Regions from separate parts of the Teredinibacter sp. KSP-S5-2 genome, predicted to be linked through region 2. Evidence: riboswitches for the same ligand, from Rfam matches in the RefSeq annotation. Region 2 holds a riboswitch; the other holds the start of a gene.

Region 1 (15,820 bases), 960 kb from region 2:
GCACTCAACCCACCTTTAAGCGCATAGATATTATGTGAACGTTGTGTTAGTTGCTGTAGTGCCAGACGGCTACGTTGCCCGCTATGGCAATAAAGAATGGTCATACTATTCTCATCGGGTTTGAAGTTATCCATAAATGTATCATAGGGCTGGTTATTCCCGCCTATATTTAAGGCTCGGTGCTCTTCTTCTGAACGAAGGTCAATCAGGGTTACATCTTCTTGCTCTTTCAATTTATGGAACTGTTCTACAGTAAGCTCTTTTTTTTCAGACAGGTCTGTTTCACAGGTATTGTAAGTGGCAGCGGACAGCTGAATTAAATGGGGAGTATTGCAAATACAATTCGCAGAACGGGTGAGTGAAATTGATTGCGATTTGTGGTGTAAAGCATCCAGAATAAATAACTTATTCTGGAAGGCTAGAGGCAAACCACATAAGTATTTAATGGCCTCATTAGCTTGAATATTGGCTAATAGGCTCGGGATGCTGCCAACGATCCCTTGGCTGTTACAATCCTTTAACTCAGTTGGGGCCTCAGGAAACACACACCGATAACACGCTGTTTCTGGTGAGAAAAAACTGGTTTGCCCGGCAAACTCTTCAACACTGCCAAAAATCCAGCTTTTTTGTTTAAGTTGGCAGTAATCGTTAATTAAGTAACGTGTTGCCATATTGTCAGTGCAGTCGATTATTAAGTCACACTGTTGGCCAATGTCAGTAATATTTTCTGCCGATAACCTTTCCTTAATCGATATGGCGTTAATAAACGGGTTTATATCCTGTATTTTTTTTGCCGCTGTGTCGCTTTTTGAACGCCCGACATCGTCTTCGTTAAATAAAAATTGTCTGTGCAGGTTGCTTCTGGAAACCAAATCATCATCCACCAGCAATAGGGTGCCTACACCAACCGATGCTAGTATTTGTGTGACCGGGCAGCCCAATCCGCCTATCCCGATAATCGCAACGGTGCTTTTTTTTAACGCATGTTGCCCTCGGGCGCCAAACGAGCGAGTTTGAATTTGCCGTTGATACCGTTGCCATTCGGTGGCTGAGAATTCGCCGTTAAACATGATCGTTAAGTAATTCAACAAATTGGGTTGCAGTGTGGAGTGGGTTTTCACTTTGGCTAATCGCCGTAATCATGGCAATGCCAGATGCTCCTTGCTTTTGTATGTTTTGCAGTTGGTTTTTCTTTATACCGCCAATGGCGACCACTGGGTAGTGGAGTAGCTTGGTCCAATAATTTAATCCTTCTGGCTTCAAGGGTGTCCACGGCATGATTTTGGTTTGTGTTGGAAAGACCGGGCCGCAAGCAATATAAGAGGGTTTAAAGCTATGGGCTCGGGCGACTTCGTAATGACAGTGGGTGCTTATGCCCAACCGCAGCCCAGCGTTTTTTAATGCTTGAATATCCGCAGATTCTAGGTCTTCCTGCCCCAAGTGGACACCGTAAGCGCCGTACTTAATTGCTAACTGCCAATGGTCGTTGATAAACAATTGGCATTGGTAGTTTTGGGCTAAATTCACGGCTCGGTTTATTTCGTTTTCCAGTTCTTCCTGGTTTACGTCTTTAATTCGTAATTGCGCGATTTTAATTCCAGAGTTGATGATCTGTTCTAGTTCACTGAAACTGCCAACAATAGGGTACAGGCCTAACGGAAGGTGTTTACAGGTTGGAAATGCATCGCTATCTAAATCAAAATTGTATTTTTTGGTTAAAAAGGGTAGATCTGCCTGCTTGTTTGGGAAACGGTTTATCAATACAGGACCTTTTTCCAGTTCCCCGGTTGACTGGTTTTTGATGGCGTAACCTTGCCGAAAACCTTGACTTATCGCCATTCGTGCGATAACAGCCGCATCCGGCATGTTATATCCCAACGCAATTGCACTGGCCACAGCAGCAGCAAAAGCGCAGCCTGTACCGCGACTGTTTCGCTCATCCAGTTTGTTTTGGCTTAACCAAAACTGTTTTTCTTTGCTGAAATAAAAATCCTGAATGTAAGGCTTGGAATGAGGTAAATGTCCACCCTTGATATACACTGCTTTGGCACCAAGTTCGGTCAAGGCCGTTGCGGCATCTATCATGTCTTCCTGAGTGTGTATGGTATTGCCTGTCAGCAGTTCTGCTTCATCAATATTGGGGGTAATTAAGTCACACAGAGGAAGTATGTGTTTTTTGAGTAACTGGAGATGCTGATTGGTTTTGATACTCAGTCCAGATGTGGTCGTGAAAATGGGGTCGCATATATAAAGTGAATGGGATTGCTTGACCCACTGTGCAAGCCAAAGAATATGTTCCGGTAATATTAAACCGGATTTTATTGGCCAGTTTTTCATACACGATAACGATTGTGCCTGTGTTTGGAGCGTGTTTTCGTCAACCGGATGAAAAGCCAAAACCGACTGATTGTTTTGTGCCGTGGTTGCCGTAATCACGTTAAGGCTATGACAGCCCATTGCGCGGATTACCTGATTATCCATTTGTATGCCGGACATGCCAAAGGAATCGCTACCGCCTATTGCGATAACGCTGGGTTTGGTGTTTAAAGCGGGTGAGTGAATCATAATTCTACTGGTGCCAAAACGGTTTGCCGATTTCCGGGGTGGAGGGTTTGGCCATTTCCCGTTGTTGAATTAAACCAGCATCATAGGCGCATCTGCCTGCTTCAATTGCCAGCTTAAATGCTTTTGCCATGCCAACCGGATCTATGGCTTCTGCCACTGCAGTGTTTAACAAGGCTCCGTCATAGCCCATTTCCATTGCTTGTGCCGCATGGGAGGGCGCACCTATACCAGCATCAACAATTAATACAGTATCCGGGAGTCGTTGACGAAGTACATTGAGGGCATAAGGGTTAATAATTCCTTTCCCCGTACCTATCGGTGCCGCCCAGGGCATAAGAATATTGCAACCGGATTCAACAAGTTGTTCTGCAATAACCAGGTCGTCAGTGGTGTACGGAAATATTTCAAAGCCTTGGGCAATTAATTCTTTTGTTGCTTCCAGTAGTTTAATGGGGTGAGGTTGAAGATTGTATTCATCGCCAAGTACTTCCAGTTTAATCCAGTGGGTGCCAAATACTTCTCTGGCCATTTGTGCTGTGGTTACGGCTTCTTTTACTGAATAGCAACCGGCGGTGTTGGGCAGAAGTTTGACATTCAATTCTTGTAGATGCTGCCAAAAAATATTTTTATTGGTTGCCTCCATAGCTTGTCGGCGTAGTGAGACGGTAACAATTTCAGCACCAGAGCTTTGTATTGCCTTCTGCATTACTTGCGGAGAGGGATATAACGAAGAGCCGATAATAAAGCGGCTCTGTAGTTGTGTGTCAGCAATTTTCCAGGTCATATTTAACCGCCTTGCATAGGTGATAAGACTTCAATCGTATCGCCATGATCGATTATTTTGTTGGCGTAGTTTTCTTTCGGAATAAACTGTTGATTAATGGCAATAGCAAATGACTCGTCGTTCATATTTATTTCAGACAATAAATCCGCCAGAGTCTGTGCCGAGGTTTGTGTGGCGTTGCCATTTAAATGGATATTTTTCATGTTTCGCTCACTGTTTCAGTCGAGTGTTGAGTGACACTCGCGCCGTTGTTCGTCAAAATCATATGACTGGCTTGTTGGGCAAAATAGGGTGCGGTTAAATATCCATGCCGAAATAAACCATTAATACGCATAGTTTTGTTTTCAACCTGAATTCTCGGCACGTTGTCTTTCAATGCGGGGCGACAGTTGGTTTCTGTTGTCAGTATGCGGGCTTCAGCAAACCCGGAATGCACACTGTAGGCGGCGGAGAGAAGCTCTAATGTTGAACGAAGGCTAATGGGACTATCGTCTTCAGTTTCAATCTGAGTGGCGCCGATAACAAATCGATTATTTTTTCTCGGCACAATATAAATACAGTAACGAGGATGGGTTAATCGAACTTGATGGCTTAACTGAACTTCTGGCGCGTGTACGGTAATAATTTCGCCGCGAACGCCGCGTAAGTCATGGATATCTGCTTTTGCCCCCATTCCCCGACAGTCGATTACCCAATCAAATAGTTGAGTACCGGATTTAGAGGTTACTGCGGATCGGCTTATGCCATTTTCTTCGATGGTTGAGATCGATTGCACTTCAGTTTCTGTATGCCAGGTGGTTCCCGCTTGCGTTAACCGCTTGGCGAGCGCCGCCATAAATTTTTCCGGGTCGACAAACGCTTCTTCTTTTAAAAAGAGCGCTTCTTTAAATTGCGGAACCAACTCTGGGCTATGTGCTTTTAGTTCGTCCTCGGTTAAATATGCAATTCGACCTTCAGCTTTGTCCCCCAGTTTTTTGAAAAGTTGGTGGCTGTAGCGTTGAAAATCCGGGCGGTCATTCTTATGCGCAATGACCAGCGTGCCGTATTGAGAGAAGTCCACATCTTCATTTAACGAGGCAACGAATTGCGGCCACATGTTGCGGGAACGAACACCCATCTCAAAGACTTCTGGATCACCTTTTTCCACTTCACTGTAGGGCGCGATCATGCCGGCAGCGGTGTACGCTGCTGCGCCACCTTTTTCGATTGGGTCTTTATCGAAGAGAGTGAGCGTCATCTTTTGATTGGTATTTTGTGTGTCTTGTAACAGCTGCCAGGCCAGGGTTCGCCCCATTAGGCCAGCGCCAACAATGGCAATATTCATTTAATTTTCCTCCGCCACATAGAGCTCAGAACCTAACTGTTTAAATTCGGCAGATTTTTGTTGCATGCCAGCTTCTATGCTTTGGGCGAATTCACGGGTTTCTTGAGTGATTTTCATCGAACAGAATTTCGGACCACACATGGAGCAAAAATGGGCAACTTTTGCCGAGTCCTTGGGTAGGGTTTCGTCGTGGTATTCCCGTGCGGTATCTGGGTCAAGTCCCAGATTAAACTGGTCTTCCCAGCGGAATTCAAAACGGGCTTTGGATAATGCATCATCCCTTGCCCTTGCGGCCGGGTGGCCTTTGGCAATGTCTGCAGCGTGGGCAGCAATTTTGTAAGCGATAATTCCGCTTTTTACGTCGTCTTTATTCGGCAGGCCAAGGTGTTCTTTGGGGGTGACGTAACACAGCATGGCACAACCGTACCAACCAATCATGGCAGCGCCAATGCCGCTGGTAATGTGATCGTAGCCCGGTGCAATATCTGTCGTAAGTGGCCCCAAAGTATAAAAAGGTGCTTCGTGGCAGTATTCAAGTTGCTTGTCCATGTTTTCTTTAACCATATGCATGGGCACATGGCCGGGGCCTTCAATCATGACTTGCACATCGTGCTGCCAGGCAATTTTGGTTAATTCGCCTAAGGTTTTTAATTCGGCAAATTGGGCTTGGTCGTTCGCGTCAGCAATCGAGCCAGGTCGCAATCCATCACCCAGAGAAAGGCTGATATCGTATGCCTTGGCGATTTCACAAATGTCTTCAAAATGGGTGTATAGAAAATTTTCCTGATGGTGGGAGATGCACCACTTGGCCATAATGGCGCCGCCACGGGAAACAATTCCGGTTACCCGTTCGGTGGTGAGCGGAATATGAGAAAGCAGTAACCCGGCATGAATTGTAAAATAATCGACACCTTGTTCAGCTTGTTCGATCAGTGTGGCTTTGAATACATCCCAGTTTAAATCTTCGGCAATGCCATTCACTTTTTCCAACGCTTGATAAATTGGGACGGTGCCAATAGGGACGGGGGAGTTTCGAATAATATAATCCCGTGTTTCATGAATGTATTTACCGGTGGATAAATCCATTACGGTGTCGGCACCCCAGCGTATCGCCCATACGAGTTTTTCCACTTCTTCTTCGATGGAAGAGGACAGCGCAGAGTTACCAATATTGGCATTAATTTTTACCAGAAAATTTCGGCCGATAATCATCGGTTCAACTTCTGGGTGGTTAATGTTGGCGGGAATAATTGCTCGACCTTCGGCGACTTCTTTACGTACAAATTCCGGTGTAATGAATTTTAAGTTGGCACCGAAGGGGTTTCCTTTTAATCGCTGAGCACGTTCTTGCGTATTTTGTATAAGTTCTTGTCGTTTCTGATTTTCCCGTAAGGCAATGAATTCCATTTCTTTGGTGATGATGCCGTTTCGGGCGTAATGCAGTTGAGAAACATTTTTTCCTGTTTTCGCTTTCTGCGGCGTTCGTTGTAAACCTGTGTTGTTTAGCCACTGACTTTGCTCCGGCGATATTTCAGCGACATTATGGGATGGTTTATACGTAAGTGATTGTGTTTGACAATCATTGCGTTGCTCAATCCAGTTTTTCCGTAATGGGGTTAAACCTTGGTATAGGTTTATATCGTACTGTTTATCTGTGTATGGGCCTGATGTGTCGTATAAAGTGAAATGAGAACCGTCAGTTAAGTGAATTTTTCTCATTGGCACACGAACATCCGGTGTATTTGACGATGTGACGTAAATCTTTTCGCTGCCGCTTAATGGGACGGTTGTAATGGTGCTGTTTGATGATGACTGCGGTGGTGTCTGTTTCACTGTTATTCCTACCTTATTTTTTTGCGTAGGAAAAACCTTGAACCAGAAAGGGATAAGCGAGGCTTAGGCCGGTAAGGTTTCAGCTCTTTCCTACGCCGATGCTAGTCGGATCAGGTTCTGCGGGTTTGTAAAACTACATCTCAGCCTAAAGGCACCCCGAGAGCTGGAGCGGATACTACTGGATTTCTTTTGGAGGGGGAAGAGGTATTTTAGCGTGATGGTTATATTTATCTGTTGTCATGCCAATCCATTTACTCGGTTTTTGGCTGGTATGTGTGCGAATACATTGTTTTTTTTACGGAATTTGTCGGTGTGTGAGTTATTTATACGTTGATAGATGTGCGGTTTTTTTGTGTGTCAAAAATTGGGAACTTACTGACAGAATATTTTTAAATATTAAACTGGTTTCGTTTTTACTATCAGCTTTCAGGCGACGATAACCTATCGGGCTTTTACAGAAATTGTTACAATTTTCCGACAAAGCAAGGCCAGGAGTCGTTTTCTATTTGGTTGCTGGCATGTGAACTTGTTATAACAATAATGCAACTGATTACAATAAGATTAAACATCTATTTTTGCTAATATATAAGGCAAACATAATTGGGGTTGATATGGTTGTATTCATGTTTCAAATCGTCGTTTTTTGATTCTCTTTGTTCACAGTTGTCGTGCTTTAGTCAAGTACTAACGGTTACTTGATCGATATAATTTAATAATATTTTCTTTCCGTTAAATATGTGGGTGGATGGCGCGTTAGTATTTACGCTGCTTTCACTGACTCGGCAATAAAATAGCACTTTCTCTATTCCATATTGGTCGCTGAAGTTGCTTGCTTCGGGGACTTTTTTTTTGAGGTCTTAAAGGATGTTACGTTTTTCCGATCGACTGACTATCAAGATATGTATTCTTTTCTTGCCATTTATTTTGTCGTCATGTGGTCCCAAAGAAGAATCCAATACTCAGGCTCAAGCTGCACCGGCAGTTGAAGTTTCCGTTGTCACTATACAAGCGAAACCTCAAATGCTGACGACGGAGTTACCTGGGCGCGCAGTTGCATATCGCAAGGCTGAGTTACGCCCTCAGGTTGGTGGGATTATTAAAAAGCGTTTATTTACCGAAGGTGCCCGAGTTAAACAAGGGCAGGAACTTTATCAAATTGACGATTCCCGCTACGAAGCAAATTTACGTAATGCGAAAGCTCAGTTTGCGAAAGCCAATGCCAACCTGGAATTGGCGGTGTCGAAAGAAGCACGCTTTAAAGGGTTGCTTAAGCGCAAAGCGGTGAGCCAGCAGGATTATGATGATGCCAATACTTCCATGCAGTTATCGAAAGCGGAAGTGGCTGTGGCAAAGGCCGCTGTGAACACGGCGGAAATCAATCTGCGCTATACACGTCTGCATGCGCCTATCGATGGTCAAATTGGTAAGTCTGATTTCACTGAGGGTGCACTGGTTTCTGCTGAACAGGCTGCGCCATTGGCGACTATTCATCAACTTGACCCTATCTTTGTGGACGTTGCCCAGTCAGCAAAAAATGTTTTAGGCCTGAGAAAGAAATTGCTTAACGGCACACTTGCGGCGCAGGAAAGTGCCAAAGTGAATTTGATACTGGAAGACGGCAGTGTCTATGAACATCAGGGAACACTGCAGTTTTCCGATATGAGCGTGAGCGAGTCGACTGGCACTGTGGTGTTACGGGCGCTGTTCCCCAACCCCGATTACCTATTACTTCCCGGTACTTTCGTTCGGGCAGAAGTCGAAGAGGGTATGCTGGACAATGCTGTATTGGTGCCACAAAGAGCTGTTACACGGGATAAATCCGGTAAGGCTTCCGTATTGGTGGTTGATTCAGAAAGCAAAGCTCAGATTCGTTCAATCACCGTGTCCCGTACTATTGGGCAGGACTGGTTAGTTGAACAAGGTTTATCCAGTGGTGACACGGTTGTGGTGGCTGGTCTGCAAAAAGTGTCTCCCGGGGCGCTGGTGAAGGCGGTTGAGCAAACTCAAGCGCAGATTGCTAATAAGGAATAATTCATCATGGCCGGTTTTTTTATTAATCGCCCGGTTTTCGCCTGGGTTATTTCAATCATTATTATGATGGCCGGGGTGTTGGCAATTAGGCAGTTGCCTGTAGCCCAATATCCAGAGGTTGCTCCACCATCGGTAACGATTTTCGCTTCCTATCCTGGCGCTTCAGCCAAAACCATTGAAGAGTCTGTGGTTCAGGTTATCGAGCAGAGCCTAACGGGCATCGATAATGTGATGTACATGGGGTCCAACAGTTATTCCAGTGATGGCGGTAGTGTTACCTTGACCTTCACTGCGGGTACAGACCCGGATATTGCTCAGGTACAGGTACAAAACAAACTCCAGTCTGCTATGCCACTACTGCCACAAGAAGTGCAACAGCGCGGTGTGACGGTGAACAAATCTTCCGCTGGCTTCTTAATGGTGCTGGGGTTTGTATCTGGCGATGGCAGTATGGATAAGTTTGACCTTGCAGACTTTATTGCGTCCAATGTTCGGGAACCACTTAGCCGTGTTAACGGTGTTGGGCAGATTACCTTATTTGGTTCGCAATATGCGATGCGTGTTTGGTTAGATGCCGACAAGTTGGCGAATTATTCCCTGACAACCAATGATGTTGTTTATGCGATTCGTGCGCAAAACTCGCAGATTGCTGCGGGGGAAATTGGTGGCACACCGGTTCTGCCGGGGCAAGACATAAACGCCAGTATTGTTGTTCAAACCCGCCTGGAAACACCTGAAGAGTTCCAGAATATTTTACTTCGGGTAGACCCTGATGGGGCTCAGGTACGCCTGGGCGATGTTGCCCGTGTCGAAATCGGTGGGGAAAGCTATCAATTTGAAACTGAGTTCAATCAGCAACCTGCAACAGGGTTGGGAATTACTCTGGCTGCTGGTGCAAATGCAATGAATACTGCCCAGGCTATCCGGGACCGTATTGAGGATTTACGTCCTTTCTTTCCGGAAGGTTTGGAGGTTGTTTACCCTTATGACACCACACCGTTTATTAAGCTTTCTATTGAGGGTGTAGTACAGACGCTGGTAGAAGCAGTGATCCTGGTATTTTTGGTGATGTACCTGTTTTTGCAGAATTTCCGGGCCACACTGATTCCCACCATTGCCGTTCCGATTGTGTTATTAGGTACATTCGCCATTTTATATGCCTTTGGTTTCTCGATTAACACACTCACCATGTTTGGTATGGTGCTCGCCATTGGCTTGCTGGTGGATGATGCCATTGTGGTAGTGGAAAACGTCGAGCGGATTATGCACGACGAAGGTTTATCGCCACGGGAAGCAACCAAAAAATCCATGAAGCAGATTACAGGAGCTCTGGTGGGGATTGCTCTGGTGTTATCCGCAGTATTTGTTCCTATGGCTTTCTTTGGTGGTTCTACCGGGATTATTTATAAGCAGTTCTCGATTACGGTTGTATCGGCAATGGCCTTGTCCGTATTGGTGGCACTGACTTTGAGTCCGGCACTTTGTGCAACGCTACTGAAAAAGCCGGATCAGGATCATTCCGAAAAGACGGGTTTCTTTGGTTGGTTTAACCGTAACTTTGACCGTGCAGTAAATAAATATCAGTTCAGTGTCGAGAAAATGATTGGTAAAACCGGTCGTTATATGCTGATTTACGGGCTTATCGTTGTATTGCTCGGTGTTCTATTTAATCGTCTTCCTGGTTCTTTTTTACCGGAAGAAGACCAGGGTATTATTTTTACGCAAATGACTTTGCCTGTGGGTGCAACCCAGCACCGTTCGGTTGAAGTGATGAATCAAATCGAGGACTACTACCTCAAGCAGGAAAAAGAGAATGTTAAGTCTGTTTTCTCGGTAATAGGCTGGAGCTTTAGTGGTGTAGCGCAAAATAATGGTCTTATCTTTATTAACCTGAAACATTGGGATGAGCGTAAGCGTGAAGATCAACGCTCTCAGGTCATTGCTGGCCGTTCAATGGGCTACTTCTCGCAAATAAAAGAAGCGTTAGTGTTTGCCTTTACGCCGCCATCTATTCCTTCTTTGGGTACCGCTTCAGGTTTTGATATGCAATTGAAAGACTTGGGGGGAATGGGGCACGATGCGTTAATCGACGCGCGTAACCAGCTTCTTGGTATGGCGGCAAGTGATCCCCGTCTGGTAGGCGTGAGACCTAATGGTTTGGAGGATAGCCCGCAATTTAAGCTGGATGTGGATAAGGAAAAAGCGGCGGCACTTGGCGTCAGTCTGCAGGACCTAAACGATGTGTTTTCTACAGCATGGGCCGGAACCTATGTGAACGATTTTACTGATCGTGGACGTATCAAGCGTGTTTATGTCCAGGGTGATGCGCAATTCAGGATGATGCCGGAAGACGTTGGTGACTGGTACGTGCGTAACAATAAAGGTGAGATGGTGCCTTTCTCCGCCTTTACGGATGGTCGTTGGGTGTATGGTTCTCCAAGATTGGATCGCTATAACGGTACGCCTTCCGTAAGTATTCAAGGGCAGGGTGCTCCGGGTGTAAGCTCGGGGGAGTCTATGCAAATAATGGAGGAGCTCGTTGCCAAATTACCGCCGGGGATCGGGTTGGAATGGACTGGAATGTCATTACAGGAAAAAGCCTCCGGCGATCAGGCACCGATGTTGTATGCGCTCTCGATTATTGTCGTGTTCCTGTGTTTGGCTGCGCTGTATGAAAGCTGGTCTGTACCTTTTGCCGTTATTTTGGTTGTTCCCCTCGGTATTATTGGCGCTGTGCTTTTTGCCATGTTCAGAGAGCTTTCCAACGATGTCTATTTCCAGGTTGGCCTGTTAACCACTATTGGTTTGTCCTCGAAAAATGCGATTTTGATCGTTGAGTTCGCCAAAACATTGCACGAGCAGGGTAAGGATTTAATCAGCGCGACTATGGAATCGGTGCGTATGCGGTTGCGTCCCATCATTATGACATCCATGGCATTTATGCTTGGTGTAACGCCGCTGGTGATAAGTACTGGAGCGGGTTCGGGTAGTCAAAATGCCATTGGTACCGGCGTGTTTGGTGGTATTTTTTCTGCAACGGTACTGGCGATCTTCTTTGTCCCAGTGTTCTTTGTGGTCGTGTTCAGGCTGGCTGATAAATTTGCTTCTAATAGTAAAGAAGAGGAAAGTAAAAATACGACAGAGCTTGAACAACTGAAAGACTAGTAAGTCGCAACGCTTTGTATAAATAAAAAACCGCCATAAAGGCGGTTTTTTATTGGGGGATACCTAAAAATAGTGTTGATGTAGGAAAACATTGCTTTCTATACACTTCGTACACATTTGTTGAAATCGTATTTATGTATGAAGAAAACGAAAATAAAAAAAACGCCACCGAAGTGGCGAAAGGCACAACTAGAACTCGTTATTTTTGTAATTCGAAACGTATTCGCTGGGTAAGACCATTAAAACGAGTGGCCTTGCCATTGCTGGTTGTGGGCTGATATTTCCAGCGTTTTACAGCGTTAATCGCGGCGTTTTCGAATATTCCTTCAGGTTCGGCGTAGAGCACTTCAATGTTTTCCGTTGAACCTATTGATGTAATATCAAATTTCACATCGACAAATCCTTCAATTCCTCTATTTAACGCTGTTATCGGATATCTTGCTGCCACTCGAACTTGGGGAACAGGTAGGAAGGCGTCACCGAAAATACTTGGGTCTGTGTTTTTGGGTGGCACATACTTTTTAAACGTAATTCCTGGGCCTGTATATTTATTGTCAACCTGTGCTTGTGGTGGCACTTCAGGTGGTGGTTCAATGTCTGTTGGTTTTTCAATCGGTTTTGGTCGAAGTGGTGTTAACGGTTTGTTTTCAAAAATAATTGATGGAAACTTTGGTGGTACAACATCCACGGGTTCAATAAAGGAGTAGGCAATGAGTTTTGTCATAAAGACAAACATTAGTAGTGTAACCAAAGCACCAATAGGCGCTAGCGCTAGCCATTTTGGAATGGGGTTTTGATGATGTGACAATGAATAATGCATAACAGCCTCCTGAGACAATCTCACGTTAATGAGTTTGCTTTAATGCGAGTTTGGTCGCTTTTGGTTTTGTCGTTGTTTTTTTAGGTTCCGTTGTGCCTGATAGTGTGAAAACAAACGTTTCCGTCACATTCTTCGTTATTATTGGTGTATCGTTTATGGTTAAGGGCGAGAAGCGAAAACGCTTGATTGCACTTAACACTGCTTTATCAAAATGCTCCTTTGGTTCTGCACTGACTATGCGTGGGTTAATAACCTTTCCTGTACTTGAAACATCAAACTGGACGATAACCCGGCCTTCAATATTTTCTTTTAACGCTTTCGATGGGTATTTCGGCGTTACGATCGAGCGGGGTAAATACCCTCGGATATAAACAGAGGGAGATTCTATAAAGTCTTCTGCTAGCGGAAGCTCCTTAGGGGCGAGCCCTACGCTGTATTGTGGTACTTCTGGAATTTCATACAGGCTAATTAAATGCTCTTCCGAAGGCAGAGGGCTGTCTTTTTGTAGTTCTATCGCTTTTCTCAGTTCATGGATATTTTTGAACGTGGGCGCAGATCTCTTATCTTCCGGGTTTCCTTGATCTTCAATTTCATAAACGATGAGATCATGTTGTTTGGCATCCATTTCGGAGTATGTTGGTATCGCTGTGGCATGGATTTTTGAGACAAAAAACGCAATAACAATAAAACCCAGCAGCGCATTAATTTTTCGTGTTTGGGAAATATCTTTCCGGTTCTTATCAATGTCCAGTACAAATAGAATTCTTTCGTATAATTCGGAGTTTCGAATAAATCCCAGAGCGTAATCGCCGTGTGAGTGGTCGGCAGAGAGTTCGAGCAGGTCTTCTGCATACTCGGCATTGCAGTTGTGAGTTTTGATGACTAAATCATCTGATGCAATTTCAGCATACCAGTTTAGCTTTGCTGCCACTGTCCAGATCGGGCGTACAAACCAGAGTAAGGCGCAGGCTATTTTGACGAGTATTTTATGCGCCCAGTCATGTCTTTTAATATGGGCAAGTTCGTGGGTTAGTACTCGGGTTAATCTTTCTGAATTCCAGGTAATGTATTGGTATGGAAGCAGAATTTTGGGTGTAAAAAAACCACAGGTCAGAGGTGAGGCCACGTCGTGGCTAACCCAGATCACGACCTTGCGTTTAATGCCCAGTTTTTCCTTCAGCTCGTCGAGTATTGGAAATACGTGATTGTTAATTGGTGCATCACTTTGTGAAATAAGTCGCTCGATAACACGCCAGTCGTGCCAGATGTTAAACAAGTGAGCCAGGCAAACAAAAATATACACCGCTAATATCGTGTATGTCACAATATTCGGACCGCTAAAAAAACTTAATGTTGCGTCAAAAATAGTCGAATTTAAACCGGGAATCAGAAATTGAGGCAAAAAGTTAAAATAAATAGGTTGTAATGTTTGGCCAAATAACAAAACGATCAGGCAGGTAATTATTCCCAAAAGCAAAAATGAATAGCTGGAACTAGCAGATTTGCGAAACGAGTTCTTAACAAACCAATAAAAAACGGATAGCACAATAAAAGGTTTTACCCATAGTGCCAAGAACGTGTTTATTAGGTCAATCGTTACCACAATTACTTACCTTTGTTGTTTTGCTTTTCTTTTACTTTGGCGATGGTTCTTTCCAGCTCTTCGATTTCTCGCCAAGTAAGTTCGCTGCCTTTTGAGTTCAGTAGGGCATTGACGGCATTAATTTTTGAGCCTTTGAAAAAAGTTTTAATTAGACGGTCAATGGCGGTATTGGATGCATTGGTCTTTTTCTGTATAGGAAAATAAATATGCTTATTTCCATCACGCTTGAAAGCAACAACCTGTTTGTCCACCAGTCGGGCAATTAATGCTCGTACTGCGGAATAGCTCGGAGGCTCTGGCATATTCTCCAACACTTGTTGCGCTGATGCTTCGCCCATTTCATATAGGGCGTCCATTATCTGGCGTTCCCTGCGGCTTAATTGAGCGTATTCTTCTGGTGGCATTATTTCTTCTCTAAAGTTCGACGTGATACGTCGTTTTTGTTGTGATGCTAAATATGTAGCACATGCTAAAAAATTAGCAGATGAAAAACGATAAAGCAACCCTTAATTGCTACAAATTTAGCAATTTGTGGTTTTGGTTATCTAAGTACTTGATTTCCCAGGGGTTATAGCGGGTAAGTTAACAGGCTGAAATGGAAAGCATTGACCAGAAAATGCATGGCAATGCTTAAATGTAGGCGTCGAGAGAATGTGAATACCAAGCCGTAACACAGGCTAGCAAGCGCATAAACCACAATAAGCTTCAGCGAGTTCAGTTGATGCACAAGAACAAAAAGCAGAGTGGTTAAGGAGAGTGCAAGTAGTTTGGCAATGGTAATTTGCATTTTAAATTGTTTGTTGGCGATAGTTTCCAGCTTTTGCTGTATGACTAAACGGAAAAATACTTCTTCAACCACGCAGGTAATAAAAAAGTTGTGTAATAAAAAATACCAGATGTATTGCGGCTGTTTGATTTGATATTCCAGATTAAGAAGGTAAATAGCTGCAATAAGCGTGACTGTTACACCGAGGATAACCATGCCTGTACTATGTATGGGGTTTATCTTCGGTAAGGAAAGACTTTTTTGTCTGGTATAAAACCATATCAATAATCCGTAGCCAGCAACGGCCTTCGCCCAGTTAAGATCAAGCGAGAAAGGCTTGCCATTATGATGTAAGGAATCGACTGAAAATAGCAGAGGGTATTGAAAGCTTTCTGGCCGGTATAAACCAATACCAACACTTAGGATAATAACGCTACCCCATAATAAATAATGTAATCCGCCTTTTGTTATGGTGTAGAAATAGCAGCAGATAAATAACAAGCCGGATGCGATTAATACTGCATAGGGTAGCTGCCCCAAAAAACACAATATGCTTCCCAGCGTGATTAGAGTCAGACTTAGAAATAGGGTTGTGCGTTGGATAACGGTGTGTTCTGTTGAAATGGAAAGCATGATTATTTTTCGCTGCTATTTTATCGAACCCTTTGGGTACGCTTAATTTGTGTGCAAGCTTAACATCATAGTGATGCGTTTTTTACTTTGTTTTTATCTGGCTATATTGCTTTTGGATGTTTTTTACTCGCTCCGGCGTTGTATACATCATTCGCAAAAAGAGTGTGCGATGTTGGACAGAAACGGGGCTTTGCTCTTTAATAGCTGGATCAGTGAAAAAAATGTTCCAAGGAAGCGCTTATGTTGAGCCACATTGCCAAATTTCCCATTGTTATTTACTTCGTGGGAGTGATGTT
Region 2 (15,820 bases):
GATAAAGGCGGTATAGACTTGTTGAAAAATATCAGATGCTGTCATGAGGACAATGCTTCGTAGTCTGGTAAGTACTTCACAATAAAAACGCACTTGCCGTAATTTTCATAGCTCCAGCGAACAGTTTCCTGTATTGCTGACATAACTTGTTGGTATTCACCCATTATAATTGTCGCGGTGGGAAATGTTTGAATTTTAAGACCACTAAAGGTATTGATTTTTTCAATGGTGGCTTTTATTGCTGTTAAATAATCTTCTTGTAACGGGTAGAGTGTTATTTCTGCGCTGAGTTGCATGTTTTTCTCCAGAAAAAAAGGAGAGCAGAGCTCTCCTTTAGGACGTCAATTTAAAAATCATAACTTGCGGAAACACCGAATGTCCGTGGTGCACCGTATTGATAATAGGGTTTGGCTGTATATTCATCCCTTGGGTCATTACCGAAATAGAAACCTCGAACAATAGTGTCCTCATTGGTCAGGTTTTTCCCCCACAATGAAATCGTTAGTTGATCGATTTCATAGCCAATTCTCAGGTTGAGCAGGTTATATTTTTGAGATTCTTCATTATGGCTGTCGGAAAGCACAAATTCTGCTTTGCCTTCAATTTCCAGCCGGTAATAGAGGTTGTCTGAAATATCAATTTGATGACCAGCAACGTATTGATAATTTGGCGCATGTGCCAGATCACGGCCTTTCATGTTATAGACAGTTAAATTGCCTTCATCTTTGTTTAGGATATGGTCAGGGTTAACGTAATCTCCATACTCTGTTTCTTGATAGCCAATAGAGCCGTAGAACAATAGAGATTTGTTTGCTCGCCAGTTTAGCTCAAGCTCAATTCCACGTCCTTTGCTGGATGTTGCGTTGCCATAAAATTCAACAAATTCGGGGCGTCCATCCACGCGTATTTCTTTCGATTGCTTGGCCTGAACATCGTCGCGGTCTTGATAATAGATCGCAGTGTGAAGTTCCAGATTGCCATCCAGGAAAAAGGTTTTCGACCCGAGTTCATAGTTCCACATGGTTTCTGTTTCGTAGACGCGATCTTCGACAGGAATACCACTCTCTGGATTAAATCCTCCTGGCTTATATCCACGTGATACAAGGCCGTAAATCAGTGTGTTATCGGTATTGTATTCCAGTGATAATCGTCCACCCCAAAGATTTTCTGACGGGGAGAATTTAGCTTGGTCGCTGTCAATAAAGTCCGAAGACCATTTTTCATAACGTAAGCCAGAAATCAGTTTTAACTTGGGTGATAATGGAAAATCCAGTTGGCCATATACTGCAATATTTTCAGTGCTGTAATCGCTGGTATATACAGTTAACTCTTGGTCAGTAATGGGGCCGTAAAAAGAATCGTAGTTCGGGTCGTTATTGGTATAGGTTCGAGTTAAGTCTACGGATTGGTCACGGTAGTATACTCCGGCAACCCAGCCAAATTCGGAGGCTGCATTCTGCGAGGCTACGCGAGAATCCAGAGAAAGATTTTCATTTTCTCTTTCGTAATTGTCGGTTGTGGAATACTGGTAGTAAGCACAAGCGGACGTCTCCGGGCAGATTTCTCTATAGGCCCAGTCTTCATCGTAACCATATTCTGTTTCTGAATCGGCGACGCTTACAGTCGTTTCCCATCGAGCGGAATCGGACAACTGGTAATTCGCTTTTAATGCTGCTGCAAGCGTGTCTTGAGTGTCATGTCCAGGTTGGTCAGAAAGGGTGGTGCGGGTATTGTCCAAGCTAAACGCGTCGTAACCATTATCGACATCAATAAGGTAAGTGACGAGATCCAAAGCTAATTTATCTGTGACTTTAAGCGATGCAGCAAGTCTCGCAGTGGTTTCATCGATATTATTGGTATCGTCTGTATTTAAGTAAGCGTTACGCATGTAACCATCGGAAGAATGGTTTTTAATGGCAAACCGAACACCAGCACCCTCATTTAGCGGAGCATTAATCACCCCGGATAATGTTTTGGTGTTGTAATTTCCGATGCCTGCCTTAATTTTTCCACCAAGCTCATATTCTACGGTTTTACCCGACACATATATCAGGCCTGCTAACGCGTTAGCGCCATATAAAGTACCTTGCGGTCCGCGAAATACTTCCACTTGTGCGGTATCCAGGCCGGTTACACCGGTGCTGATACCTGTGAAGTCAATACCATCGACAACAACACCAACAGATGGGTTTACTGGGTGAGAGTACTCGCTGCGCTCGCCGATGCCGCGCACCTGGATGTAGCGTCCGCGTGAAGCACCAGCAGAATAGTTTACGTTTGGTGCCAGGTTAAACAGATCTTCCAAATGCTCTGCTTCACGCATTTCCAATGCTTTGTCGGTGAAGACCGATACACTATTGGCGATATCGATAGGTGCGTACTGGCGAAACTCGCCTTTAACCGTGACTTCTTCGATGGCTTCCGCGCCGCTGTAGGCGGAAGTCAGTGCCAGGGAAGAAATTAGTGTGCATTTGGCCAATGCACCAAGTTTGTGTTTTTTCAACGTTTGAGCCCCCAATTAATAAAAGGAGACCCGGAAAAGCAAGCGGTGAGTTGATAGACGAGAACACTCAAATTGGGTGATTAAGCTGACCTCAATTTGAGAGAAGCCCTATCCCTACGCCGGCATTAACCGGATCAGGTTCAAAGGGTTTAAACCGCAGGAATGCGATTAGTCTCAGGCGCGAGCCACCCCTTAGGAAACTGGCGCCATTCTATTTACTCCGGGGACGAAATGCAAAAAAACAGCGGATAAGTATCAGTACAGGGGGGGGGGCTCCAATTACTTGATGCTTAATGCTAAATATAATGCACTTGATAACTATTATCATTTGATGTATATTCCCCGCAAAATTTCGGTCTACTAACATCACCTTTTTTCGAGGAACTACATGAAATCAATAAGCAAAGTCGCAATTATGTCCTCTCTGCTGGCTTTGGCCGGACAGGCTGCCGCTGCGCCTACTGTAGAAGAGCTTTGGGACATCATTCAAAAGCAACAAAAGGAAATTGAACAGCTTAAAAAAGAGCAGTCTAAAACTGACGCAACCCTAAAAATTACAGAAGAGAAGGTCGAAGCTACAGCTGATGCGGTTGAACAAGTAGCTACGGGCTCTTCTCTAAGCGGCTCAAAGGCGGGATCCTGGGCAGAAAAAACCACTATCGGTGGCTATGGTGAACATCACTACAACAACTTTAATGGGGGCAAGAATGACAGTGTCGATGCTCACCGTTATGTGCTCTACGTTGGTCACGAATATTCAGACAAGGTTCGTTTCTTTTCTGAGTGGGAGCTAGAGCACGGATTATCCGGTGATGGCCAGCCTGGTGAAGTTGAACTCGAACAAGCATTTATTGAATGGGATTACGCGGACAAGCATTCATTCGTTGTCGGTCAGTATTTGATTCCTGTTGGTTTCTTAAATGAAATTCATGAGCCCGATACGTTTTATGGTGTCGAGCGAAACCTGATAGAAAAGAACATTATTCCAACTACATGGTGGGAAACTGGTGTGATGTTCAAAGGCGATATCGCGCCTGGTGTGAAGTATGAGTTTGCCATGCATTCCGGTCTGAAAATGGACGGCGGCGATAAAGTTCGAAGTGGTCGTCAGAAATCCGCCAAGGCGACTGCGAATGATTTTGCCTATACAGGGCGTGTTTCCTATACCGGTGTTCCTGGTTTGAATTTGGCTGCAGCAGTGCAGTATCAGGAAGACGTGCTTCAAAATAACGAAGGCGACTCCGCTTCCGCCGTATTAACCGTACTAAATGCAAGTTATGAGAAGAGCATATTTTCTGTACGTGCTTTGTGGGCGGAATGGAATATTGATAACGACGCTTGGGAAACGAATGAGCGGGATGTTCAAAACGGCTGGTTTGTCGAGCCGTCAATAAAACCTCTGGATGATCTAGGCTTCTTTGTTCGTTATAGCAACTACAATAACGAGGCGGGAGAAAATCCTGATGTAAGCGATCAACGCTCAGTTTTTTACGATGTGGGCGTAAATTATTGGCTTACCGAGCGCGTAGTTTTTAAAGCGGATTATCAAGCTGCCCATGAAGATAATCCAGACAGTGACAACTATGACTCATTTAATTTAGGTGTGGGTTGGTCTTTCTAAGTTGCCCATAAATAAACTGTTTTAAACCTCCGTGATTATTCGCGGAGGTTTCGTTGTTTCTGACAGAGTGGAAATGATTATTCGCTTTATTTTGTACACTATTTTTGGGTTCTGTTGTTTGAGTTCGCATTTCTCAATAGCGGATGAAGACCCTTTGCTAGAGTTTAGACAAAAAGCGTTTGCTGAGCAGATGCCAATTAGAAAATCCATATGGATTACCAAAGCGCTCAAAGAGCAGGTAAGAGAGCAACTGGATTATTCCTTTTCCCAGTTGCGAGTACGTTACTGGGTTCATCAAAATAAAACTGCCTGGGTGTTGGAGGAAATTGGGAAAGAGCAACCGATAACATTTGGTGTGGTGGTCAATGATGGACATATTGAGTTCCTTGAGGTACTTCAATACAGGGAAAGTCGGGGAGGAGAAATTCAATACGATTTCTTTGCCAGGCAGTTTGAACACGCTCAATTGGTTCAAGATAAGAGTCCGTGGAAGCTGTCCCAGAAAATTGATGGCATCACAGGCGCAACCTTATCTGTGCGGGCATCAAAAAAAATCGCTAAACTTGCGCTTTTTTTACACATTCAGGTAATTCAGTCGGCGAATGAAAAAGCGCATTAATAAAAGAGTCTGGTGGGTTTGGCATAGACGCTTAGGTATTATAAGCGCCGCCTTTGTTGTATTTCTTTCCGTTACCGGCTTGGTTTTAAACCATAGTGTGGACGCAGGGCTTGATCGCAAACACATTCGCAACCCTGTTATTTTGGATCTTTATCATATCGAGATTCCAGCGGCTTACTCCGTCAACTTATCGGGAAAGAGTATCGTCAATGTTGCTGAGGATCTTTTTCTTGATCAAAACTTGTTCGGCAGTTGTGATGGTAAATTAGTTGGGGCATTAACGGATCAAGCTTTGGCGCTGTTTTATATAGTTTGCGAATCGGAAATTCAAATTTATTCCAGTGATATGCAGTTGGTGGAAAAAATCAGCCGCTATGATGGTCTTTCCATCCCAATACAAGGTATTGGCGTTATAGATCAGCTAATTGTTGTTAACTCCCAAAAACGTTTTTATTCGGCGTCACTTGATGATTTGATGTGGCAGGAAACCCAAGTAGATGCGAATGAGATTAATTGGAATTTACCGGCAAAAAAAATAGATAAAATACCCGAATCGATATTTCAACAGGAATTTAGTTCGGGAATTACCTGGGAAAGATTGGTACTGGATATTCACGCTGGCCGATTTTTTGGTCGCTACGCGCCCTGGATAATGGACGTGATGTCTGTCGCATTTCTTATATTAGCGATTACGGGTATTTACATGTGGTTAAAAAGTGGTCGGAAAAATTCAAAAAAACGATCAAGAACTCACCATAATTAGTCACAATTTTGATTTTCTGTAGAAAAGCGTGCCCTTGGGTCTACTAAACTGTAAGCTGAATAAGCTATTCTTTTTAAGCTTTGATATTTAAGCGTTTATCGTTTCAACGTATGCGTTAAGCGGACCCTGTACATGACCGACACAATTCCAGGCTATAAGATAATCCGGGCTATAGGCAAAGGCGGTATGGCTACGGTATATCTTGCGGAGCAGGAAATCTTTGGTCGTCAGGTGGCGCTTAAGATCATGTCTAAAGCGCTAGGCGAAGATTCCGCATTTGGTGAGCGTTTTATGCGCGAAGCCAAAATCGTTAGTCAATTGGTTCACCCTAATATTGTCACGGTTCACGATGTTGGTGTATACGAAGATTCTTACTACCTGTCGATGGAATACATTGACGGTAAGGATCTGAGACATCTGCGCGACAACCTTTCGCTTGCACAAAAATTTTCTGCTGTTCGGGATATTGCCAAAGCACTGCAATATGCCAGTTCCAAAGGTTATGTCCACCGGGACATCAAACCCGAAAATATAATGTTTTATACGGCGGACAATAGAGCTGTGCTCACCGACTTCGGTATTGCACGAGCCGCTGAAACGGATAAAAGCATGACGCAAACGGGGGTGGCCATCGGTACTCCTCACTACATGAGCCCAGAGCAGGCAAAAGGCAAGCCCGTCGATCATCGTTCAGACCTCTACAGCCTCGGGGTAGTGTTTTTCCAGTTGCTGTCTGGCTATGTGCCTTATGATGCAGAATCCGCTGTTGCGATTGGTATTAAGCATATTACTGAGCCGGTTCCGCTATTGCCGATTGGTTTTGAAAAAATGCAGCCAATTATTGATACGCTCATGGCGAAAAAGCCCGAAGAGCGTTATCAAAATGCAGAGGAATTTTTAGAGGATCTGGATCTAATTGATATTGAAGATTTGGACCGACTTGTTCAGTGGGCGCAAAAAAACTCGTCTTCGGAAAACAACACCTCGTCAAACGCAGATCTACCCACAATTGTCACACCCATTAATAAAGCGGCAATGTCCGCCAAGGTTTCTACTGCTGCTCGCTCAAGGCCCAGTCGCCCCAAGATGGCGCCGGTTTCTGATGAAGTAGAGCGCTTTACTATGGTATACGAAACTCTGGAGGATGATTTCGAGCATGAAAAATCATCCCCCTGGCCTTGGGTGTTTGGTGGTGCCATCCTAGCTTCTGTGTTGGGGGGCGTTTTCTATCAACAGCATTCTCTGTCGATTGATTCCTGGTTGCAGAATTCCCGGCAGATGGTGGTACAGACCTTTTCTAATGTTATGGGAGGGGAAACTGAGGATACAAATACTGTTCTGGGCGAGAGTAAAAAAGTTATTCCAGATAGTGTTGCTCCCGTAACGAGTACTGCTCAAGAGCCGATATCCACTGTGACATCGGCTCAAAAAAAAACATTTGAAAAAGAAGAACCCGCTACCGCTGAGGTAATAGAAAAACAGTCCTCGATCATAACTCCTCTCGTTAAAGAAAAGCCTTTGCCAGAAGAATCTGCGGATGAAGCTGGCATAGTTGAAACGGTTGAGTTGGTTGCTCAACCTGAAGAGCCAGTTGATGATACTGTTGTTGATGTCAAACAGCCTGTTTCTGAAGAGCCTGAAGTGCTGGAAGAGAGTTTGGCGATTACCAAACTGCGTGAGCAGGCAACGACGCTGGAAGCCCTTTATCAAACAGATGGCGCTTATCTGGCTGATCTGGTTGCCGCTTACCGCGATGTGCTTGCCAATGTTCCCGACGATATTGAAACACTCGCGGCCATGAAAGCATTGCTGCAAACAGAAGTAAATGATGTAACAGTATTGATATCTCAGGAGAAGTTCGCAGTAAGTGAAAAGAAGATAACGCAATTAAAATATTTGTTTCGCAACTATGCTGATCAAGAACTGGTCTCGCTGGAAAAAGAATTAAATCGACTGGAGAAAATTACCACCTTATTAAATGAAGGGGATCAGCTACTGCAGAAAAAACAGCTGACTCGTCCAGAGAATAATAATGCTGTGACCAAATTTAAAGCTGTGCTCAAACTGGACCCGGATAATACAACAGCAAAAACCAAACTGGCCGAGTGTGGTTCGACCTTGTTAAGTATTGCAAGGAACAGTTATTCGGCGGGGGATTTGGCAAAAGCAAAAAGTTATCTTGACAGTGCGGATGCCGCTGCTGGAGAAAATGAAAAGAGTAAGCAGTTACGAGGCAGGATCAATAGCGAGTTAAATCGTCGTCAGGCAATTCAAGCTTTATTGGTAAGAGCGCGACAACAACTGAATGATGAACAGCTGTTTACACCTCCGGGCGCCAATGCGTTGGATTCTTTTCAGAGAGTATTGGAGAAAGAAAGCAATAACGCGCAAGCTCTACAGGGTATTGAGGAAGTGGTTGATGCGCTATCAACCAAAGTCTGGAATATGGTGAGCGCCGAGAAATTTGAGCAAGCTCTTGCGGAACTGGATGAACCTCAGCGTGCCTTGCCTGCGAATGATCGTATTCACTCTCTTTCTTTGGCGGTGAAAGAGGTTATTGCCGAGAGGGAGAGAATGAAGCCTAAAATAGTCGGATTCCAGATCGGTGATTCTTCGACTTCAGACTTAAGCGATATTAACCAAGGTCAGGTATTCACGCTCAGTCAAAACATCTCACTTAGTTTTGATTACAAAAACTTACCAATTGATGATCAATCTCTGGTGTTAACCATTCTTGACGCAACCTCAAAAGCTGAAGTGTATCGTCAGGCAATTCTTTTAACCGACAAGGTCGGGACTCATTCACTGCCGTTGCCTTCAACTTCCATTCCACAGGCTGGTCGTTATCAAATTCAAGTACTTCTTAAAGGTGAAGTGCTTACTTCTGGTGTTGTCACCTTCCAGTAACAAAATAATTGTTCCTCTATCCAATTCAATTGCTCGCATCGGCAGCTTTTCCTTTATGTGGTAAGAATAGGCGAAGCAATGTGCACGCATTTGGTGCTTGTTGCGCGTCAGCCGTTATACAGGAAACCCTCATATCAAAAAACAGAACTATATAGATAATTATTCTAAATAAACTATATCTTATAGTGGAAAGGGGGTTTGGCTGTACTATTCTGAAATAGTGCCAACCCCCACCCTTTCTTTGTTGGCGCTATGAATGGATTAGGTTTTTGTCATTGCGGCCAGTTGTGATCTAAGGTGGATACTCGAATGTATATTGGGAAAGACGTTTATTACTTAACCGCTGGTGATATTAAATTTTCAGACCTCCCAATAAAAATAAATACCACGTTAGGTTCGTGCATGGCAATTACGGTCTGGAATCCGAAAGCACACAAAGGTGGTATGTGCCACTTTTTATTACCCTATACCCTGGAAGACGATAATAAAAAGCCAGATCTCTACTACGGTATCCATGCTGTCAACATAATGAAAGAAAAAATGACACGAGACGCTTCGATGCAAGATTATGAAGTCGGTGTGTATGGTGGCGGAAGTTTATTTTTCAGTTCTTCCCAAACACGGGATGTGGCTGGTAAAAATATTCACTTGGTATTTGATTGGGTTGAAGAAAACAAACTAAATGTTGTCGATCAATCCGTCGGTGGTGACGAATGTCGAACACTGGTTTTTGATCTTGCTACGGGTAATGTCGATCTGAGATTGCACTCACCGAAAAATGTCCAAAGTTGATGTTGTAGTACCTTCTTGTGATCAAGATTTTTAACACCTGATTATCTATTCTCCCGAGTTCTGCGAGCTTGGTTATGCAAAAACCTGGTTTGCATTCAGTTAGTTATATACATTTTTCAGTTTTTTCAACAAATGGAAAAATATGACAGATGTACTATTCTTCTAAAGCCTATTAAAAAATATGTTTATAAAATGTGGTCGTGAATGTACAAACTTAGACATATACTCTTTTTCTCCTCTATTGCTATCGCGATATCTTTTATTTTATTTCTAAGCATATTTCAAAGCTCCTTCGGCATCTTTCAATACCTTCTTGCGGTAACTGTACTTGCTGCTTTGGTTTTGCAGGCCTACTTATATAAGGGAACGATGCAGGAACTTGAATCTCAGTCATCAAAAGTCGAAGAGCTTGAGCAATTAACCGAAGATATGCATGCCTACAGCTGTGAAGATTATTGTCGCGATTTTATGAGTAAGTTAGTTCCTGCTTGGGAAAAACAGGTGGATCTTGCCAATTATCAATCCACAGAAGCTGTATCAGAACTTACTAATAAATTTTCGGTTATTTACGATGAGCTTCAAGTGGCAATGAACGCAGCCAAAGTTACCAGTGGTGATGATAGTGAGAATGGTGGCTTAGCAGAAGTTTTACGTAACTCGGAACAAGAGTTACGACAATTAATTGACTTTCTGTCTCTGTCTATCTTGGAACAGCAAAAATTAGTCAATGAAATATCTGAGCTTTCTTCCATTACCGATGAGTTAAGGGAAATGGGGGATGAAGTTGCGGGTATTGCATCGCAAACCAACTTGTTGGCTTTAAATGCTGCCATTGAGGCAGCAAGAGCGGGAGAACACGGTCGTGGATTTGCGGTCGTGGCTGACGAAGTGCGGACGCTCTCTACCCGTTCAGGTGAGACTGGTGCAAGGATTACCAAACGAATAGAACAAGTGAATGATCTGCTAAGGGGAGCCCTACAGTCTGCAGATGAATTTGCCGAAAAAGGAAAAAATACCACTGAGCAATCTGAACAGATGATTGAGTCGGTACTGCTGACTTTTAAAAGCTTCAGTGAAAAGCTGTTTGAAACTACTGGAGTGTTAATGACCGAAAGCGACACAGTGAGAAATGAAGTGGAGCAGGTTTTGGTGTCTTTGCAGTTTCAGGATCGTGTCCGACAAATATTGGAGCATGTCTCCAGTGATATGAAAAAACTTTGTGTTGTTCTTCAGCAGCAAAAAGATCATCTTGAAAAAGGAATTGATGTAGACCCGATCGATATTGATAAATGGTTGGCGGAAATTGAGGAATCATTTACCACTCTTGAGCAGGTAGCGGTGCATCAAGATGGTCAAGTACGTGATCAGTCGCCAGGTGAATCAGAAATAACATTTTTTTAGAGAGAGTAAAGGTAGATTATGTCAAAAACGATAATGATTGTTGATGACTCTTCAAGCGTTAGGCAGGTTGTAAATATTGCCCTAAAAGGGGCGGGCTATACCGTAGTGGAAGCCGTTGATGGTAAAGATGCACTAAGCAAGTTGGGGCAGGGAAAGGTGCATCTCATTATTTCCGATGTAAATATGCCTAATATGGATGGTATCACCCTGGTTAAAGAGGTGAAAAAGCTACCAGACTATAAGTTTACCCCCATCATTATGTTGACGACCGAAGGTGCGGAAGAGAAAAAACGCGAAGGTCAGCAGGCCGGAGCGAAAGCGTGGGTTGTTAAACCTTTTCAACCTCCTCAACTATTGAAAGCTGTATCTATGTTGGTGCCAGCTTAACCGATGAATGTTCTAGTAAAGAAAGACGGATCAGAAACCTACATTGAGTTTTCGGGCGAAATGACCATACAGTGTGTTGCCAATATATTGCAACGCATCGAGCAGGAAAAGGATGTATTTAAAAGCAATATCAAGGTTAACGTTGCCCAGGTAACAGAAATTGATACTGCGGGTATACAGCTTCTTCTTTATATGAAGAAAAAACTACAGGGAGAATCGAAGGATGCGCGTTTCGTAATAGAGCAGGCGAATGATGCCGTAAGTTATCCGCTGAGATTACTTAGGCAAGAATCCATGTTGTTGAGCTAGAGGTATATTCATGTCAATGGATGCCGCTTTAAACGCATTTTTAGCTGAAGCCGAAGAACTTCTTGATGTTTTGGAACATGCATTCATGAAGATCAGTGATGGCTCTCAAGATAGTGAAGTGCTTAATGAAGTGTTTCGTGCAGCACATACTATTAAAGGCTCAGCAGGGCTATTCGGATTAAATGATATTGTTGGTTTTACTCATATTGTCGAGAATGTTCTGGATAAAGCCAGAGATAACGAAATAGAACTCGATGATGATTTGGTCAGTGTTCTACTGCATTGTAAAGATCATATTGCAGAATTGGTCGCTAATGTTTCCGATCAAACCTCTTTAAGTGACGCGCAGAGTTTGCGTGGTGAAGAGTTGGTTGGCAAGCTGCGGGTCTATCTCGATAGTGATTCCAGTGAAAGCGCAGGGTCAGATGAAAACTCGACAGCCTGTTCTGGTTGTTGGCATATATCGGTGAGAATTAATCAGGATGCATTAAAAAACGGCATGGATCCTGTTGCCATGATTCGCTATTTAGAGTCATTGGGTGAGATCCAATATGCCCTGGTTGTTGATGATCTCCTTGACTGTAATAGCTTCGATCCAGAAATACTGTATATTGGTTTTGAATTTGGCTTATCCGCATCCTGTACCAAAAGCGATATTGAAGATGCATTTATGTTTGTTGCCGATGAATCGGACATTGTAGTACTTGAACCCGGTTCGGATCGAAAACAATACCTTGCACTATTGGATAAATTGGAATCCTCTGACGAGCTTAAGCGGCTGCTGATGGAACATGGTTTACTGGAATCTGATAAGGTTAACACCAGTAAAAAAGCCAAAAAAGAAAACAATTCCCCCCACAAACAAGAAAGCAAACAGCTTGAGAGTAAAAAGAACACGACTAAATTCGTGCGGGTTGATGCAGAGCGTTTGGATAACCTGATTAATTTAATTGGTGAGTTGGTTATCAATCGTCAACGAGTCGATACCATATCCGAAAGAATGAAAGACCAGCTTTTGGATGAATCCGTCGAAAGTCTTCGTTATCTCACAGAAAAAGTGCGCGATGCCGCTTTGGAACTGCGTATGGTTCCAATTGGTGAAACCTTTCAGCGTTTCAAGCGAGTTGTGAGGGATACCGCAGCCGATCTGAATAAAAAAATAACCTTGGAGCTCGACGGGCAGGAAACTGAATTGGATCGTTCAATGGTTGAAAAGCTGACTGACCCTTTGACGCATATCGTGAGAAATGCCATTGATCATGGTATTGAATCACCTGATGTGCGAGAAGAAAACGGCAAAGATGCGCATGGCATGTTAAAGCTTTCTGCCTATCATGACTCAGGCAATATCGTCATTGAAGTGAGAGACGATGGACGAGGGCTGAATACAGATAAGATTTATGAGAAGGCTGTAGAGAAAGGTATTCTCGATAAAAAACAAAGTTATTCTCGTAAAGAAATACACAATTGTATTTTTCATGCGGGTTTCTCCACCGCTCAATCGGTAACAAATTTATCCGGCCGAGGCGTCGGTATGGATGTGGTTAGACGGAATATTGAAGAACTGCAGGGAGGAGTGGAAGTTGAGAGTGAAGAAGGACAAGGAACCGTATTAACCATTCGTTTGCCCCTTACGTTAGCCATTATTGATGGTTTTCACGTCAAAGTAAGAGGAACCAACTTTATCGTTCCTCAATCGACTTTGGTGGAGTGTATTAATATCAACTCCGTATCAAAATCCAAAGGTGGAAACAGCTTTAAGCTTCGTGGAGAGCTGGTGCCATATATTGAGTTGGCAGAAGTGTTTGCTGTGCAAGGTAAGAATACCGATCACTCCGATTTTGTTGTTGTTCAGTTTGGCGTAGACCGGGCGGGCATTGTAGTCGATGAATTGATTGGTGAAACCCAAACCGTGATAAAACCTTTGAGCCCCATTTTTCAATCACTTAGGGGCATTGGAGGTTATTCGCTGCTCGGTAGTGGAGATATTGCGTTTATCCTGGATATTCCACAGCTGATTTCGTTTGTGGTGCAAAAAGAAAATAAATTTACTGGTGCAGATGTGAGGACCGCGTAAATGGTTTCCGTAGCAAGAAAAGATGATAGTCAGGATCCTCTTCAATCATCTCATATAAAACAATACCTGACCTTTAAATTGGCTGATGAGCTATTCGGTATGGAGTTGTCACAAACTCGTGAGGTGATTGAGTATGAAGGCGTGACTAAGGTTCCACTTATGCCCGAGTTTCTTAATGGCGTGATTAATCTACGTGGAGAGGTGGTTCCTGTGATTGATCTTGCCATTCGTCTTGGCCGGTCTGCCATCGAAATCAAAAAGCGGACGTGCATTATCATTGTGGAGCATAACCACGAAGGACATGATTTAACTCTTGGGTTACTGGCAGATGCCGTGAGCGAAGTGGCGGAGATTGAGGATGGCGATATTGAAGATGCTCCCGCCTTTGGAGCCAAAATTCGTGCTGAGTTTATCCAGGGTATAGCCAAGAAAAACGATGAATTTGTCATTTTGCTCGATGCAAATAGAACGTTATCTGCCAGAGAGTTAGCCAAGTTGGTTGAAGCTGAATTCGATGTGTAATGTCTTAAAATCTCTCTATGAGAGGGTGTGTGTTTATGTTTAGAAAATTAAGTATTAAATTAAAAATTGCACTTTTGTCACTTCTCGTACTCCTTTCAATGGGGTTTTTAGGTGCTTTAGGTGTTTCAGAACTTATTGAAGTCGATAACTTTGTTGATCAGAGAATAGAAAGAATTGATATTCAAGTCGAACTGTTGGAAGCCGTTGAGCAAGCGCATGTTCATTTTAAAATGCAGGTTCAGGAATGGAAGAATGTGCTAATTCGAGGTAATGATAAAGAGCAATTTGATAAGTACTTTGAGCGCTTTGTCAAAGAGGAAAATACGGTTCAGGAATTATTAAAACTATCGATTGAAAAACAGAAGGCACTCGGTATTGATTCTGCCGGAACCAATCAATTGCTGTCTGATCATAAACAATTGGGTAAAGAATATAAGGATGCGATAAAGAGCTTTAATTCATCGGATAGAACAGCTGGGCAAACGGTGGATAAACTTGTTAAAGGTGTTGATAGGGCTGCTAGTAAAGGCATGGAAGAAATTGCACTTCGGACGGAAGATGAGATTAATAATCTGATTAAGGACACTGCTCAAGATATTCATGATAACACTGACCATGCCATAAACAGTTTCATCTTATACGGGATCGTTTTTTCGGTTTTAGTCTTGGTGGTCATGCTTTACACGTTTTATGATATCTATGCCTTGTTGGGCGGAGAACCAGCTTATACTGCGGATATTGTGAAAAGTGTTGCTGACGGTAATCTCGACTTGAATATTACTTATGCCAGTCGTTTTAGTAACTCCTTATTAGCAGACATTGCTTCAATGAAGGAAAAGCTTACCGCGGTAATATCAGATGTCCGGGCTTCAGCGGATGCTTTGGCTTCCGCTTCGGAAGAGGTCAGTTCGACTGCACAAGGTTTGTCGAAAGGTGCTTCGGCACAAGCGGCAAGTGTGGAAGAAACTTCTGCATCCATGGAAGAAATGTCTGCTTCTATTTCTCAGAATAATGAAAACGCTAATGTGACTGATGGTATGGCACAGCAGGCGGCGGAAGACGCAATTAGCGGCGGTAATGCCGTTTCTGAGACTGTTGAAGCCATGCAACAAATTGCCGAACGAATTAGCGTTATTGACGATATTGCCTATCAGACAAACTTACTGGCATTAAATGCTGCTATTGAAGCTGGTCGGGCGGGTGAACATGGACGAGGGTTTGCGGTAGTTGCCTCGGAAGTGAGAAAGCTGGCAGAAAGAAGTCAGGTGGCAGCTCAGGATATTGGTGAGTTGGCAACTAACAGTGTTAAACAAGCGAATGTTGCGGGCGCACTTTTGGAAAAAATGGTGCCTTCCATTCGAAAAACGGCGGATCTTGTGCAAGAAATTGCAGCGGCTTCATCTGAACAGACATCCGGCGTGCACCAGATAAATAGTGCCATTGGCCAGGTGAGCATGACTATGCAGCAGAATGCTGCGGCTTCGGAAGAGCTAAGTGCGACTTCTGAGGAGATGAGTAGTCAGGCAATGCGCCTAAAAGAGGCCATTGATTACTTCTCTATTTCCACGGTTATCCCAAGGCAATCTTACACATCTGTTTCAAGTCGTCCGATGGATAAAGTTGATAGTACATCCTCGCGGCCCAGTGATGTGTCTTCTTCTCCTAGAAGGGTGGTTGGAGACGATGATGATCAATATTTTGTCTCCCACAACGAATAGTGACCTATTGTTAACTGAGATTGATTCATGACACATGGAATCCCCTATCCTTCAGATAGCGAGTTCTTAAAGTATCAGCGGCTAATTGAAGAGAGTACGGGGATTTTTTTACCTCCTCATAAGAAAACGTTACTGAATAACCGGCTGAGTAAACGTTTGGTTGAAAGGAGTTGTAAAAACTTTTCAGAATACTTTTCTTTG

Evidence for each region. A riboswitch is a leader RNA that binds a small molecule or an ion and turns the genes downstream of it on or off. The one in region 2 is predicted to bind thiamine pyrophosphate.
Region 1: another riboswitch for thiamine pyrophosphate. It lies ahead of thiC (phosphomethylpyrimidine synthase ThiC); the one in region 2 lies ahead of P5V12_RS03205 (TonB-dependent receptor).

Annotation. Positions count from the first base shown of each region.
Region 1 covers NZ_CP120416.1:1,643,809-1,659,628, forward strand. The annotation lists gene P5V12_RS07530 (HesA/MoeB/ThiF family protein) at 1-1,121, opposite strand, end outside; gene thiE (thiamine phosphate synthase) at 1,063-2,565, opposite strand; gene P5V12_RS07540 (thiazole synthase) at 2,570-3,349, opposite strand; gene thiS (sulfur carrier protein ThiS) at 3,352-3,552, opposite strand; gene thiO (glycine oxidase ThiO) at 3,549-4,673, opposite strand; gene thiC (phosphomethylpyrimidine synthase ThiC) at 4,674-6,512, opposite strand; TPP riboswitch at 6,577-6,675, opposite strand; gene P5V12_RS07560 (efflux RND transporter periplasmic adaptor subunit) at 7,371-8,537, shown strand; gene P5V12_RS07565 (efflux RND transporter permease subunit) at 8,544-11,702, shown strand; gene P5V12_RS07570 (TonB family protein) at 11,902-12,522, opposite strand; gene P5V12_RS07575 (TonB family protein) at 12,548-13,846, opposite strand; gene P5V12_RS07580 (BlaI/MecI/CopY family transcriptional regulator) at 14,128-14,529, opposite strand; gene P5V12_RS07585 (CPBP family intramembrane glutamic endopeptidase) at 14,694-15,524, opposite strand; gene P5V12_RS07590 (hypothetical protein) at 15,765-15,820, shown strand, end outside.
Region 2 covers NZ_CP120416.1:683,316-699,135, forward strand. The annotation lists gene pnuC (nicotinamide riboside transporter PnuC) at 1-45, opposite strand, end outside; gene P5V12_RS03200 (YkoF family thiamine/hydroxymethylpyrimidine-binding protein) at 42-296, opposite strand; gene P5V12_RS03205 (TonB-dependent receptor) at 347-2,503, opposite strand; TPP riboswitch at 2,598-2,706, opposite strand; gene P5V12_RS03210 (porin) at 2,892-4,124, shown strand; gene P5V12_RS03215 (FMN-binding protein) at 4,243-4,743, shown strand; gene P5V12_RS03220 (PepSY-associated TM helix domain-containing protein) at 4,727-5,506, shown strand; gene P5V12_RS03225 (serine/threonine protein kinase) at 5,639-8,413, shown strand; gene P5V12_RS03230 (chemotaxis protein CheD) at 8,723-9,205, shown strand; gene P5V12_RS03235 (methyl-accepting chemotaxis protein) at 9,794-10,606, shown strand; gene P5V12_RS03240 (response regulator) at 10,625-10,993, shown strand; gene P5V12_RS03245 (STAS domain-containing protein) at 10,997-11,302, shown strand; gene P5V12_RS03250 (chemotaxis protein CheA) at 11,313-13,379, shown strand; gene P5V12_RS03255 (chemotaxis protein CheW) at 13,380-13,901, shown strand; gene P5V12_RS03260 (methyl-accepting chemotaxis protein) at 13,937-15,619, shown strand; gene P5V12_RS03265 (CheR family methyltransferase) at 15,647-15,820, shown strand, end outside.